Regions from separate parts of the Paenibacillus sp. 2RAB27 genome, predicted to be linked through region 1. Evidence: predicted binding sites of a transcription regulator. Region 1 holds the regulator's gene; each other region holds the start of a gene.
The links. Region 1 encodes LexA, which represses DNA repair genes until DNA is damaged. Its sites were predicted from a motif close to CGAACATATGTTCG; they were not measured.
Positions count from the first base shown of each region.

Region 1 (3,679 bases):
CTGTGTGACGAGAATACGCGTTCGTACCACTCTCTTCCACAAAGAATGTTGACATTCCCGAAGTTCATAACACGTATCCACGAGCGGCTTTGACAGAAATCTCCTTAAATCTCCTTATCGAATGCTGTTCATGCTACATTGCCAACCTCTAAGGGGGTATTGTATGATAAGAAGGACAACTAGATACTTAACGCCCGTCGGTCACGCATAGAATGAACTGATGGGCTTTTTAACGCGAAGGAGACTAATTGAACTATGGACAATTTCAATCGAAATTTAGAAAAGTATGCAGAGTTAGTGATTCGAATCGGGGTTAACTTGAATAAAGGCCAAGATTTGTTGGTTGAAGCTCCCATAGAAACATTGGATTTAACAAGATTAATCGTTCAGAAGGCGTATGAGGCTGGCGCAAACTTTGTCCATGTGCATTGGCAGGATGATGTCGTTACGCGAAATAAATTTGATTATGCATCAGAAGATTCAATGGACTACTACCCGGAGTGGTATACGACGATGCTTGAACGTTTTGTTGAAAACGGAGGGGCCTTATTGAACATTAAGGTACCGAATCCGAATCTGTACGATGGCATTGATGCCAGTCTGATTTCAAGAGCTTCCAAAGCCGCATCAACGGCAAGAGCCAAGTATCAGCACTATGTGCGTACGGGTGAATTTAGCTGGTGTTTAATTAAAGCACCAACTGAAGCTTGGGCTTCGATTGTGTATGCGGATTTGCCAGAGGAGCAGCGTATTCCTGCGATGTGGGATGCTATTTTCCAAATTAACCGTGTATATGAAGAGAACCCCGTAGCAGCTTGGCAGTCCCATTTGGATACGCTGAAGGCCACACATAGCTTATTGAATGAAAGAAGCTATAAAGCTCTACGTTATCGAGCAACGGGTACGGATTTGCGTGTTGAACTGCCAGAAGGACACATTTGGCTAGGTGGGGATAATGTGAACGCTCGCGGTATCCGTTATGTAGCGAATATGCCAACGGAGGAAGTGTTCACCATCCCAAACCGAACAGGTGTTAGTGGTACGGTAGCGAGTACAATGCCTTTGAATATTAATGGTGCCTTAGTGGACCGGTTTACCTTTACATTCGAAGCGGGCAAGGTTGTGGACTTCCAAGCGGAAGTTGGTTATGACCATTTGGCACGATTACTTGATATGGATGAAGGCGCGAGGTATTTAGGTGAGGTTGCACTCGTGCCGTTTGATTCCCCGATTTCCAATTTAAATCGTATTTTCTACAACACAGGCATCGACGAGAATGCTTCCTGTCACTTAGCGCTGGGTAGCTGCTATCCGATTAATTTGAAGGATGGCACCAAGTTATCGAATGAAGAGTTGAAGGCTCGCGGAGGGAATAGCTCCTTGATTCATGTGGATTTCATGATTGGTTCTGCTGAGCTTGAAATCGATGGTGAACTTGCAGATGGGACGATCGAACCGATCTTCCGTGCGGGGAACTGGGTATTGACGTTTTAAATGCAAAAAGCAAGGCTCTCAAGTGTAAATCCACTTTGGGAGCCTTGCTTTTTTGTGGTGTCTGCCGTTCTTACATATCTCGGAATAAACCAATGACACGACCAAGGATCGTTACATTTTTCAATAAAATTGGTTGTAAAGCGGAGTTCTCCGGTTGTAGGCGAATATGATCCTTCTCCTTGTAGAAACGCTTAACTGTAGCTTCATCATCTTCTGTCATTGCGACAACGATATCACCGTTATTCGCTGTTTGTTGCTGTTTAACGATGACATAGTCGCCATTATGAATACCAGCTTCAATCATACTGTCACCCATAATGCTAAGCATGAACACGTTGTTATCACCAACCATGCTTGAAGGAAGAGGGAAATAATCTTCGATATTCTCAGTGGCAGTAATAGGAACACCAGCCGTTACTTTACCAACAAGGGGAACACGAGCGACGGAGACGGCGAATTGGGATTCAGCACCATCAAGCCCTAGAATTTCAATTGCACGCGGTTTGGTTGGATCTCGACGAATCATGCCTTTTTTCTCAAGACGTTCCAAATGGCCATGCACAGTAGAACTAGAGGCTAGTCCAACTGCTTCGCCGATTTCTCGAACGGAAGGCGGGTAACCTTTATCTTTCACTTCGTTCTTAATGAATTCCATTATTGCTTGTTGACGCTGCGAAATTTTACTCATAAGATATCACTCCAATACTGGGAATCATTACCCAAAGTATAACATAGAACCCGAGTTCGTACAAACATAAGTTCGAAAAACGGTTGACTCAAACATGTGTTCGTGTTATTCTAATATCAGAACAAATGTTTGGGGGATGAATTTTATGTATATGGCTTATTCACAATCTAACGGAACAACAACACTTCGGGGTACTGCTCATGCATCCAAAGGGATGACGATTAAACGCGGTTATGCGAAGCTACTTCTTCGTTTCATACTGATAGCAGTAATTCTTGGAACAGTGTTGTCGTTCGGTGCGATCGTACAAGCCTATGCAGGTGATGGTACTGTTACCGTGTCTACACCAATCACTTCCGCGCAACCATTAGCGAAAGATACTCAAAACGAGAAAGTTGTTATTCAAAGTGGTGATACGCTATGGGGAATTGCAGAAACTCACAAAAAGAAGGGTGAGAACACGCGTTCCTACGTCGAAAAATTGAAAGCATTTAATCACTTAACGAACAGTTCACTGCAAGAGGGGCAAGTTCTATTACTACCTTAATGAAATAATTCTTAGTTCACTATATAGATGTTTGTTTAAGACATAGCCGTCTGTTGCTATGTCTCTTTGCTTTGTATCCTTGACAATCCTATTCGGTGATGGCAAAGTAATACTCATATTGAAATTTTGACTGGGAGGATTACAATGAGTGACAGCATGGATAAGACGATTGAGCGAATCAATGAACTAGCTCGAAAGGCGAAGACAGTTGGCCTAACGGATGCAGAGATTGATGAGCGAAATGAGCTAAGGAAAATCTATATTAATGCCTTCAGGGGGAACCTAAAGGTTCAACTAGATTCCATTAAGTTTACTGACGAAGAGAAATAAGCCTACACACATAGATACTACATTCAAAGGGGAAATGAATGATGACGTTGAAAGCTGTGCTATTTGATTTGGATGATACGCTGTTATGGGACGATCGTAGTGTGGAGGAAGCTTTTGCTGCAACATGCGCAGAAGCAGCGAAGCAAGTCAATGGGTTGAACCCAGAGGAATTAGAAGCATCTGTTCGAAAGGAAGCAAGGAGTTTATATGAATCATTCGAGACGTTCCCATTTACCAAAATGATTGGGATTAACCCGTTTGAAGGACTGTGGGCCAATTTCACGCAAGGTGAGGACGAAAACTTCCGTAAATTAGAGAAGCTAGCACCTGGCTATCGCACAGAATCATGGACTAGAGGACTTGCAGGACTAGGGATCGAAGATCGTGAGTTAGGGTTCAAGCTAGGTGAATTGTTTGCAGCCGAACGCCGCAGTCGTCCCTATGTATATGAAGAAACATTCCGCGTACTAGACGAGTTGAAAGGCAAATACAAGCTTCTTCTTTTAACGAATGGCTCGCCGGATTTGCAGAAAGAGAAATTAGCAGGGGTTCCTGAGATTGCTTCTTACTTTGATCACATCGTGATTTCTGGAGAATTTGGACAAGGGAAGCCAGCAGCG
Region 1 covers NZ_JBFRGR010000001.1:83,224-86,902, reverse strand. The annotation lists gene AB4114_RS00425 (aminopeptidase) at 256-1,494, shown strand; gene lexA (transcriptional repressor LexA) at 1,565-2,182, opposite strand; gene AB4114_RS00415 (LysM peptidoglycan-binding domain-containing protein) at 2,328-2,729, shown strand; gene AB4114_RS00410 (DUF896 domain-containing protein) at 2,874-3,059, shown strand; gene AB4114_RS00405 (HAD family hydrolase) at 3,101-3,679, shown strand, end outside.

Region 2 (3,679 bases), on a different contig from region 1:
AGGCGCTTCAAAACCTTTCTCTTTCAATTTACGTTTCACCTCAGATAGGGAATGCGGACGTCTCCCTACCATATGGAGAGCTTTTACATAGGCCATATTTCGCTCTTCATCTAAAATGATAGCTTCAATCGCTTGCTGATATAGGGATTCTCCTTTGTTCAAACGATGCTTGATCAGAATATCTTCATGAACAGAAAAAGCGTACTCCTCATTCAGATAAATGTTATAGCGATGTCTTCCTTGTTTTTGTTTTTCCACTTTGGTTATTACTTGTAATTCTTCCTCTTCGTGATTCATCTCAACAATCCCCCAAATGAAGAAAAAACACCCCAACACAAGGTTAAGGTGCTTCATCCATCCTATTTTTCAAACCTATTCAAAAGCTGTTTCCAACTCGTCTTCTTCTTCATCCGTGTTCGGACCAACAACTTTAATCAAATTACTATTTTCTCTAATTCTTAGCTCAATCGTTTCGGAGATCGCTTTGTTATCTTTCAAGAATTGCTTCGCGTTCTCACGTCCTTGGCCAAGACGCTCACCTTCATACGAATACCAAGCGCCGCTCTTATTCACGATATCCAGCTCAGTTCCGATATCAATAATGCTACCTTCGCGTGAGATACCTTCACCGTACATAATATCGACTTCAGCTTGTTTAAATGGAGGTGCTACTTTATTCTTAACAACCTTAATTCTCGTACGGTTACCAACCATGTCATTGCCTTGCTTGATCGTTTCAATACGACGAACATCCAATCGAACGGAAGAGTAGAACTTCAATGCACGTCCACCCGGAGTAGTCTCTGGATTTCCGAACATAACGCCAACCTTTTCACGCAATTGGTTGATGAAGATAGCGATAACTTTAGATTTATTGATTGCACCAGACAGCTTACGAAGCGCTTGTGACATCAAACGTGCTTGAAGACCTACGTGAGAATCCCCCATGTCGCCTTCAATTTCTGCTTTCGGTACTAGTGCTGCAACGGAGTCGATAACAATAATATCTACCGCACCACTACGAACAAGCGCTTCAGCGATTTCAAGTGCTTGCTCACCTGTATCTGGTTGTGAAAGCAATAATTCATCTATATTAATTCCAAGCTTGCTTGCATAAGAAGGATCTAACGCATGCTCCGCATCGATAAAGGCAGCTTGTCCACCCACTCTTTGAACTTCAGCAATCGCATGTAAAGCTACAGTTGTTTTACCTGATGACTCTGGTCCGTAAACTTCAATAATTCTTCCGCGTGGGAATCCACCTATTCCAAGTGCGATATCCAGAGCAAGTGCGCCCGAAGAAATCGTTTCAACTTGCATATGAGTAGATTCTCCAAGTTTCATAATGGAGCCTTTTCCGAACTGTTTCTCAATTTGACGTAATGCATTATCTAGCGCGGCACGACGATCTGACAAAACGACCACTTCCTTCTATCATTATAGGTATATGATAACTTGTTTTGGCATGTTTGCCAAGCATTTTTTCGAACATACATTCGTTTTTTTGCGAACAAACAAAAAACCGTAACAAAGTTATCGCTTTGCTACGGTTCTTCCGTTAACTAACTCTGATTATAGAGGATTTCTAGTTTTCTTTCAACTGTTTCCATAATTGATAGAGTGCACGTTTAGCAGCTCTTAATTTAATTGACTCCCTATTGCCTGAAAGTTGGAGAGTAAACACTTCCGTCTTCGCATGCTTTTGTGCTAATCCCACATAGACCAGCCCTACAGGCTTCCCTTCAGACGGGCTTGGACCCGCCACACCGGTCACGGAGATGCCAAAGTCACTACCAGTCCTAACTAGCAACTGTTCGGCTAAAATGACCGCTGTTTCGCTGCTAACAGCACCCGGAGCACCTTCCCCCTCCAAAATATCCATTGGCACACCGAGCAGCTTATGTTTTAACGCGTTTGAGTAAACGATAATCCCGCCTAAGAAAGTTTCTGAGCTACCTGGTACTGTCGTTATTAAATCACTGAGCAAACCTCCCGTACAGCTCTCAGCGACTGTTAACGTCTTCTTGCGGGCTGCCAGCAATTGCAAGACTACCGTTTCAATAGGGACGTCCTGATCCGCATATAGATACTCACCAAGGCGCTTCTTAATTTCGGCTTCCGTCGCTTCCAGCTTCAGCTCGCCTTCTGCTGCCGCATGGGCACGCGTTGTTAATCGTATTGTTACTTCAGCTTCTTTGGCGTAAGGAGCAATTGTCGGGTCAGTCTGTGATTGAATCAAATCTAACAACTGATGCTCCAAATTGGACTCACCTATGCCTGCAAACTTCAACATTTTCGAATACAGCGGAACTTCATTTGTCATTCGTAATTGAAGCCAAGGCATCGCATATTTGGTAAACATCGGCTTCATTTCTTTCGGAGGTCCCGGTAAAAGCACGAAATGTGCCCCCTCGAATGTGAGCGCATTTCCAACAGCCAAACCTGTCTCGTTATGTAAGGGATCGCTTCCTTCTAGCATAAGCGCTTGACGACGATTGCTTTCCACCATATGAATCCCTCTAGAAGCAAACATCTCAGAAATAGCCTCCATAGAAGGCTCGTGAAGCACCAGATTACGGCCAGTCAGTGTAGCTAATACATCCTTAGTCAGATCATCCTGCGTTGGCCCTAATCCTCCTGTACAGATCACAACATCAGCTCGAGAAGCAGCTAATCGAAGGCTGTCCAACAAGCGCTGCTCATTATCTCCAACAACCGTTTGAAAGTACATATCAATCCCTAGTGCTGCACATTCTCTAGAAATAAACTGCGCATTGGTATTCACGATTTGACCAAGCAACAGTTCTGTTCCTACCGCAATGATTTCTGCTTTCATTTATGCACCCTCCTTAAAATGAGAAAACCTCTAACGTGATCGCTCGTTATTGATCGACCGCGTTTAGAGGTAAAGTTTAATGGAACTATGACTTTTCAGAAAAGTCTATGACATGTTTATTTTTAACGAAATATTCCACACCTGAATAAACGGTAATAATTGCTGCAGCCCAACTAGCTATAACATCAAAGCGAAAATCTAGAAACGTAAATGGAAAATTATTAATCAGCAGTGCAATGATGGCTGTAATTTGAGCCGCGGTCTTCGCTTTGCCCCATTTGCTGGCCGCCATGACTGTACCCTCTAAGAGGGCAATTTGACGAAGTCCAGTCACAGCCCATTCTCTGCTAATAATGACAATAACGATCCAAGCATCAACTTTATCCATTTCTACTAATGAAACAAGTACAGCGGTAACAAGCAGCTTGTCTGCCAATGGATCCAAAAGCTTGCCCAAATTCGTAACAAGATTACGTTTCCTAGCAATGTAACCATCTAAGCTATCTGTACTCGCAGCAATAATAAAAATTAAAGCAGCAATAATTTGATTATACGTTATGCTAAACTCCTCTATCCGTATTTGAGGAAATTTTACCTTAATCAACAAAAAGAACATGATGATGGGTACTAATAAAATTCTCGCTACGGTGATGCGGTTAGCTAAGTTCATGCAATTACCTCCCCGGATAAGTCAAACTCATAGGAGTGGGTAACACGAACTTTCGCAAGTTCTCCAATGTTCAATTTGGCATTCGAAACGAATACTTCACCATCAATTTCAGGTGCGTCGAATTGGGAGCGCCCAATATATACGTCGCTTCTGCCATCGTATCTTTCAATAAG
Region 2 covers NZ_JBFRGR010000044.1:14,560-18,238, forward strand. The annotation lists gene AB4114_RS31755 (regulatory protein RecX) at 1-297, opposite strand, end outside; gene recA (recombinase RecA) at 373-1,416, opposite strand; gene AB4114_RS31765 (competence/damage-inducible protein A) at 1,586-2,836, opposite strand; gene pgsA (CDP-diacylglycerol--glycerol-3-phosphate 3-phosphatidyltransferase) at 2,922-3,506, opposite strand; gene rimO (30S ribosomal protein S12 methylthiotransferase RimO) at 3,503-3,679, opposite strand, start outside.
Region 2: a site for LexA is predicted at 1,486-1,499, ahead of recA (recombinase RecA). Genes of this name have one in related genera too.

Region 3 (3,679 bases), on a different contig from region 1:
TTAGAGGTTCGCAAGGGATTACTTGAAGAAGCTGTACAAGAGAATGAAACCTATAGGATAGTACGGCCAATACAGGGCAGCACTACGGGTTTCTTCAAACTCATTTGTCAGCATGGTTTAGAAGGTATAGTCATAAAGAAGAAATCTTCTAAGTACGAGAAAGATACACGCTCCTGGTCATGGCAGAAGGTAATCAATTATCAGATGGCTGTATGCTTCATAACAGGGTACAGCAAGAAAGAACATTCGTGGCTTCTCGGTTATCCTGAGGGTGACAGGATCCGTCCGATAGGTACAATGGAACTGGGAATCACCCCGACAGCTCGCCAATCGATGTGGCCTGTATTTCAGGCATACAAAATTGGTGAGAGCAAGGATCATGTTTATGTGCAGCCGGTAGTGCGCTGCAAGGTGAAGTATAGGGATTGGTATAAGTCAGGTGCAATGCGGCTACCAGTGTTTGAGGAGTTTATTGTTTAGGGGATGATTGTATGAAATATCGTGTCAAGCATAAGGAGACAGGGGAAGAGAAGACGCTGAGCCATACAGAAGTGAATGACATGGTTTATGGCGATGGTGGACAGGTAATAGTTTTTGATACAGATATGGAAGCATATTTGTTAATTGATGATATTTAGCTCTTAGCACAAAGTGGTTGCTTATATTACTCCATAGATGAGTACAATAATTATGTTTTTAAATTACTCTGATGGGTGGGCAATATCCATGACTATACGACCAGAAACAAACCAGCAAAACCAGCAACAAGAGAATCATGCTAAAGACCAAGACGATAATAAACCGAATCATGGTAAAAGTAGAAAAAAGGGTAAGTAAACACTAAAGAAAAAGCCCTAAGGGATATTTTCCCTCAGGGCTTTTGTTTTGTCCAATGCTTCCGGTACAAATCATTTTCCGACTTGGCAATTGTTTTAATATTCATAAAGTTCAATGATTTCGAACTGCCATTGATTGATTAAGCTATCGTTCTTACGTTAACTCAATAAATGAGCCGAATGGACCTGATTCTTGAATACGGAGTTTTACATAATTCTCACTCCTTTTCGAGTTAAGAACAATATTACTTCATATTTAAATATCCTCCACTCATTCCAAATGGAATTTCCTCTTTCCCTTGTTGTACTAATCCATTCAGCTCAACACTTGGATTATCAAAATCTAATAAAGTTGAATTTCCAAACACCTCTTTTATCGGTGCAAAAATAGTGTATGTAATTTTCTCTCCTGATTTAAGTTTTATTGGTTTACTAATGTCAGTCTTTCCTTCAATTTTAAAAGGACTTCCTTTTGAGCCGTTTGCCAAGATTATAGGATAATACAAATAAAAATTTAAATATTTAATCTCTAATATACCTGTATTCTTTACTTCAATTAAATAAGTTCTATATTCATCATTTATCTCCTGATTTAACAAACTAATCTTAATATCATTATCATTAAAGCGATTATCTGCTTTCGGTGAACAGCTTGTTAAAAAGGTAATGAACAATATCAAAAAGATAAGAATGGAACGTCTCATTGTTTTATCTCCTTTTTATTATCTTTGGCATGTGTTGTTCACTTGTCATCCTCAAGCCTCCGATAAGTAGATATTCCAGATAGTGGGTGTTTTGGGTTATCTATATGTTAAAACGCATGAAGTAGACCAAAGTTGCGTTAAACTGCTCGTTTAATAACCATTGTTGGCCTGAGGGAAAGTTAGCCTTCGGTTTTTTGTAATTGAACCTATGTTCAAAAAATGCTTGCATCGTTAATACGTCGTCAGTATACAATAAGAACAAATGTTCTTTTTATATATTGAAAGGGCGGTTAATATGAGTAAAATTAATAATAACGGGATATGGGAATCTTCACGCTTCATTGGTCCAGAGTTTAAAGATGCTATTCGTCTGCAGCAGAAAGAGATTAAGCGTATTTCCAAACCGATTCTTGATGAGCAAGAGGTTTACGAAATATCAGCGAGTCTGAGTCAGTCTCAGATGTACAAAAAAACTATTCTAATTACATTATTTAATGAATATCAACCAAGAATGATTACTGGTATTGTCACTCGGAGTAAACAGTCAGAATTTCGTATAGATTCGGTTGATCCTTTTAATGGAGTAGAGGATTGGCAATGGATTTGTTATAAGGATGTTTTGAAAGCAGAGTTGAGCAAAGAGTGGACTGAAGATGAAATGGTAGATCCATAAGATTTTATTTAAATTAGTGCAGAATCATTTGTTTAACTCGCCTGAGGGAGCATCCCTTGGGCTTTTTTTATTTCAGCTATAACCCTGCTAGCGAAAAACTAGCAGGGCTTTTTCTGGTGAAGGGTTAGATCCCATTCGCCCATCATTTTAACTAGCTATTAGTATTCTTTCTCTTCATTTGATGGTCGTATAAAAGCAATGCCTCTGTGAATCAACTCTTTTTCAAGTAATTCAATAAACTCTTCACTTAGATTCATTATATGAGCATCTTTGTAGGCTGAAAGTAAAGCGTCGTCACTCAAATTCAAGGTGTATCTCAATATTACATCTCCCTGTAGCGAATGGGATTCAAACCCTCACCTTAGGTATTATGGACCATTTGGAATATATTGGGTTACATTATTCGACAAAAGGTACTAAATCGTTTGAAATGAAAGTATATAACAAGCTTATAAGAGATAAGATTCCGCAGATCATCGAGAAATTAGGTTGTACATATGAAAACATGGTCCTCCAACTAGAAGAATATAGAAAAGAGTTAATCCAAAACTTCAAGAAGAGTTAGAAGAGTGTAATCATCGAATGATGAAGTTGAAGAATTAGTGATATATATAGAAGTAATTTATGCGAAGGAAGATACAAAGGGATGAACTTAGAGGGTTTTGAACAGATTCGACTAAAGAAAATTGTTGAAAGAGGCGGATTCAAGGAGAAGATTTTGTCATCCATGCTGACTGAAAAAATGAGGTCTTGTTTATTTATTGGATCTTTTTAGTACAGTTTTTTAACCGAATATAGTAGGGTGTGTTAGGAATACATTTGATGCTGTATTTTATACTTTGAAAATTTTCGTCCCCAAACCGTCCCCAAGATAAAATTGTACTATCTGTGCTATATGCAATATTGACGCTGTTATAGTCAAATAAACCCTTATAGAGTAAGGGTTTAAGAAAACTGTCCTATAAAATAATAACGGCGACTGCTTGCGCAGCCGCCTCATGGGAGAGGAGAAACCGGATGAAGAGCTTATGGGGAAACGTAAGCCTTCTCCGCGGTTGTCTACGACATTCTCTGATGTCGATAGTTCAAGGATGACCGCTTTACGGTAATTTTATACATCGCAGGGATAAATTTTTTGTGTCAGATTAGTGCTTGTGGTACGATAGCAAAAGAATGAACCAGCATGGAAGGGAAACGCACAGATGAGAGTGATTTCAGGCACGGCCAAAGGCAGGTCGTTAAAGGCTGTACCCGGTACAAGTACACGACCAACAACTGATAAAGTGAAGGAAGCGATCTTCAGTATGATCGGACCTTATTTCGATGGAGGGCAGGTGCTCGATCTGTTTGCCGGCACGGGTGGGCTAGGGATTGAAGCGCTGAGCCGTGGGATGGATAAGGCTGTTTTTATTGATATCGAGAAGAAAAGCATTGACACCATTGGGCACAATGTTGAAGTCGCCAAA
Region 3 covers NZ_JBFRGR010000019.1:93,384-97,062, reverse strand. The annotation lists gene AB4114_RS23190 (ATP-dependent DNA ligase) at 1-480, shown strand, start outside; gene AB4114_RS23185 (hypothetical protein) at 492-638, shown strand; gene AB4114_RS23180 (hypothetical protein) at 1,082-1,540, opposite strand; gene AB4114_RS23175 (YolD-like family protein) at 1,836-2,213, shown strand; gene sda (sporulation histidine kinase inhibitor Sda) at 2,372-2,515, opposite strand; partial or broken gene rsmD (16S rRNA (guanine(966)-N(2))-methyltransferase RsmD) at 3,410-3,679, shown strand, end outside.
Region 3: a site for LexA is predicted at 1,796-1,809, ahead of AB4114_RS23175 (YolD-like family protein). Genes of this name have one in related genera too.

Region 4 (3,679 bases), on a different contig from region 1:
TTCAGCTTTTGACTTTGGGAATGGACCTGTGCCGAGACCAGATTGTCGAAGCGCTTGTACAAGTTATGAAACCAGTAGGGATCTATGAGCGAAGTGACGTTTCCATTCGTGAACTGGAAGGTCTGAAGCAGACAAAGGGACTTCTGTATGGCGATTGTGCGAAGCATGTTGATATTTTGGAAAATGGCCTTCGCATTCGCGTTGATATTGAGGAAGGGCAGAAGACGGGGTACTTCTTCGACCAACGTGAGAATCGCGCGGCGATCGCTCCGTTGATGACTGGCTGGGGTCACCGCAGTGGCATCAATTTGACGGAAGTTGAAGAGAACGGCGTAACGCAAATGCTCCCGGTGAACGCTAATGGCAAAGTTGTTACATTTCCTCTGTGGGACGGCGCTTCTGTGCTGGAGTGTTTCTCTCATACGGGAAGCTTCACACTGAATGCTTGTCAATTTGGAGCGAAAAAAGTTACGTGCCTTGATATTTCCGAGCACGCGATTGAAAGCGCGCGAACTAACGTTGCTTTGAATGGCTTCGAGGATCGTGTCGAATTCGTCGTCGCGGATGCGTTTGAGTACTTGCGTACGCAGGTGAAGGGCTTGGATGAGCGCAAGCTTCGCTCTGTGGCTGGTGCTGCTGGACAAGCTAAGATAGACACCTCGAAGCCTGTTGGTACAGGTGGGCGTACTTGGGACGTGGTTATTCTAGATCCACCAGCCTTCGCCAAAACCAAAAGTGCGGTGGAAGGAGCTTGCCGCGGCTATAAGGACATCAACTTGCATGGAATGAAGCTTGTGAATGAAGGGGGCTATCTCGTCACAGCAAGCTGCTCGTATCACATGCATCCTGAGCTATTCCTTGAAACGATTCATGCAGCAGCAACGGATGCAGGTAAGCTACTACGCTTAATTGAGTTCCGTGGTGCAGGGATGGACCACCCGCGTATTCTTGGCGTGGATGAAGGACATTATTTGAAGTTTGCGATTTTTGAAGTGCGCAGCAAATAAAGGTGAAGTGAGCAAAGTCGGTTAATCTGGCTTTGCTTTTTTGTTGTGTATGCGGGGAATCATAGTCGATTTACCTCAAAAGTGTCCGATTTTTCTACTAGTATAGGTTCTGATTACTCCTCTGCACCTATTAGTCCAAAAATGCCGATTTAATCCCGCTGTCTGTTTCAAAAAATATATTTTAGTCCTAAAAAGCCTAACTAAATCACCACAAACAACTGTCACACAGCGATAAAAGGTAAATAATTCGGCAGAATCGGACTACTGGACTGTTATTACAAGTAAATCTTGTTTTAGTTCGGAGATATCGGACTAAGCAACTACCAGCGAAGCGCTATTGTGATCAGGAGTGAAGTAGTGCTAGTAGTGTATTTTATAAAGATCGAGTTACAATAGTTTCATAGACGATTCCTTTTCGTTTTTTGCGTTCCATGTTATACTAATAGAATATACGTTCGCATATCGATCGCCGATTAAACTCCTGAGATCCCCCTCCATCATCTACCACGCCGACTCATCACTAAAAATATGATAGAATAGAGAGATTGAATACGAGAATTGCTTACGAAGCAAGCTTTCCGACGGAAAGTGTTAGGAGGTCCTGAATGTCCATTCGATTCGTGATTGGTAGAGCCGGAAGCGGCAAGAGTGAACGCTGTCTAACGGAAATGAAACAGCAGCTGGCATCGGCACCCGAAGGTGATCCGTTGATTTTGCTTGTTCCTGAACAAGCTACATTTCAAGCTGAGCATGCACTGGTATCGGATCCAAGTATTCGAGGTATGATCCGCGCGCAAGTGTTAAGTTTTCACCGATTAGCATGGCGCGTTATGCAAGAAGAAGGCGGGACGGCGCGGCTGCCTATAGATGATACAGGAAAGAAACTGTTGTTAACGAGCATTTTACATAAATACAAGGATAAACTCCGGCTCTTTGGTCATTCTGCTGAGCAAATGGGCTTTGTAGATCGACTGAATCAGCTTTTTACGGAAATGAAACGCTATTGTGTGACGGCAGAACAGCTGGAAGCGCATGAAAATAAACGAGTAACGAACCTTGGTGAACACGGCTTACTAAGGGACAAAATGCATGATATCCAACTCGTGTATCGCCAATTTGAGTCAGAACTTGCGAGGCAGTATTTGGACGGCGAAGATTACTTGACGCTGCTCGCAGAGCAAGTCCCGAACTCGGTTTATTTGCGTTCAGCGTCAGTTTGGATTGATGGATTTCATGGCTTTACACCTCAAGAATTCAAGGTGCTTGGTGCGCTATTTGCTGCTTGTAAGCAAGTAACGATTACGTTATGTCTGGATCGCGAGCTGCAGGCGGGGGATACCCCTGATGAATTGGATTTATTTCATCCCACAGCTACGACGATGGTACGTTTGCAAGATATGATATGGCAGCTTGGACTTGATGCGGCTGAAGTTCTACATCTCGATCAAGAGCGTTCTCCACGATATGAGGATAGTCCAGCACTTGCCTATTTGGAGCAGAATTTTGATCGTCGAATAGGAGGTGGAGCACCGAAATATAAGCCTTCTCCAGGAGAGAAGATTGGCGACCAGCTCGTTATTAGGGAAGCTGTGCATCGTCGTGCAGAGGTTGAAGGTGCAGTTCGTGACATGCTTCAGTTAGTTCGGGAGCATGGTGTGCGCTGGCGTGAAATGGCCATCATGGTGCGGAATATGGAAGGGTATCAAGATCTGTTAAACATGGTGCTTACCGATTATGAGATCCCTCACTTTTTCGATCAGAAGCGCTCAGTGCTGCATCATCCACTCGTGGAATTCATTCGCTCTGCGCTCGAGGTTATACAGCATAATTGGCATTATGATGCCGTTTTCCGTTGTATCAAAACGGACTTACTGCTGCCTCTTGATGCGACAACGCAAAGGACTGAGCTAGATAAATTAGAGAATTATGTACTTGCATTCGGGATTCAAGGTTATAGATGGACGGATGGCAAGCCATGGACGTATAAGTTTCGTGCCAATTTGGAGCAAGCAGAAGATGGGGTAAATGAACAAACAGCGGAGCTTCAAGCTTTAAATACGAGCAAATCGTGGGTTGTTGGTCCATTGCTTGCATTATCCAATCGCCTGTCACAAGCGCGTTCGGTCAAAGCTCAGGTCGAAGCTGTTTATGAGCTATTGGTAACCGTTCAAGCGCCAGAGAAATTAGAAGCATGGACACAGCAAGCAACACGTGATGGTAAGCCAGAAATGGCTCGCGAGCACGGTCAAATGTGGAACAGTGTCATGGATATGCTGGATCAATTGGTGGAAACCATGGGCGATGATGAACTTTCCTTAGAGCTGTTTAACGGCCTGATTGAAACAGGAATGGAGAGCATGAAGCTGGGGTTAGTTCCGCCATCGATGGATCAATTGTTGATCGGAAGTATGGATCGAACTCGCTCAAGCGGGATTCGGTATGCGTATATTTTAGGTGTAAATGACGGGGTTATTCCTGCTCAGATGGCTGAAAAAGGTGTGCTCACAGAAGCAGAACGCAGTGTTCTAATGGACTCCGGATTACCAATGGCAGATGGAAGCCGTCGAAAGCTGTTGGATGAGCAATTTATCGTCTATACATCGTTGACTGTACCAGGCAAGCGGCTTTGGATGAGTTATCCGTTAGCAGATGAAGAGGGGAAATCGTTGTTG
Region 4 covers NZ_JBFRGR010000017.1:9,443-13,121, reverse strand. The annotation lists gene AB4114_RS21470 (class I SAM-dependent rRNA methyltransferase) at 1-1,007, shown strand, start outside; gene addB (helicase-exonuclease AddAB subunit AddB) at 1,613-3,679, shown strand, end outside.
Region 4: a site for LexA is predicted at 1,452-1,465, ahead of addB (helicase-exonuclease AddAB subunit AddB). Genes of this name have one in related genera too.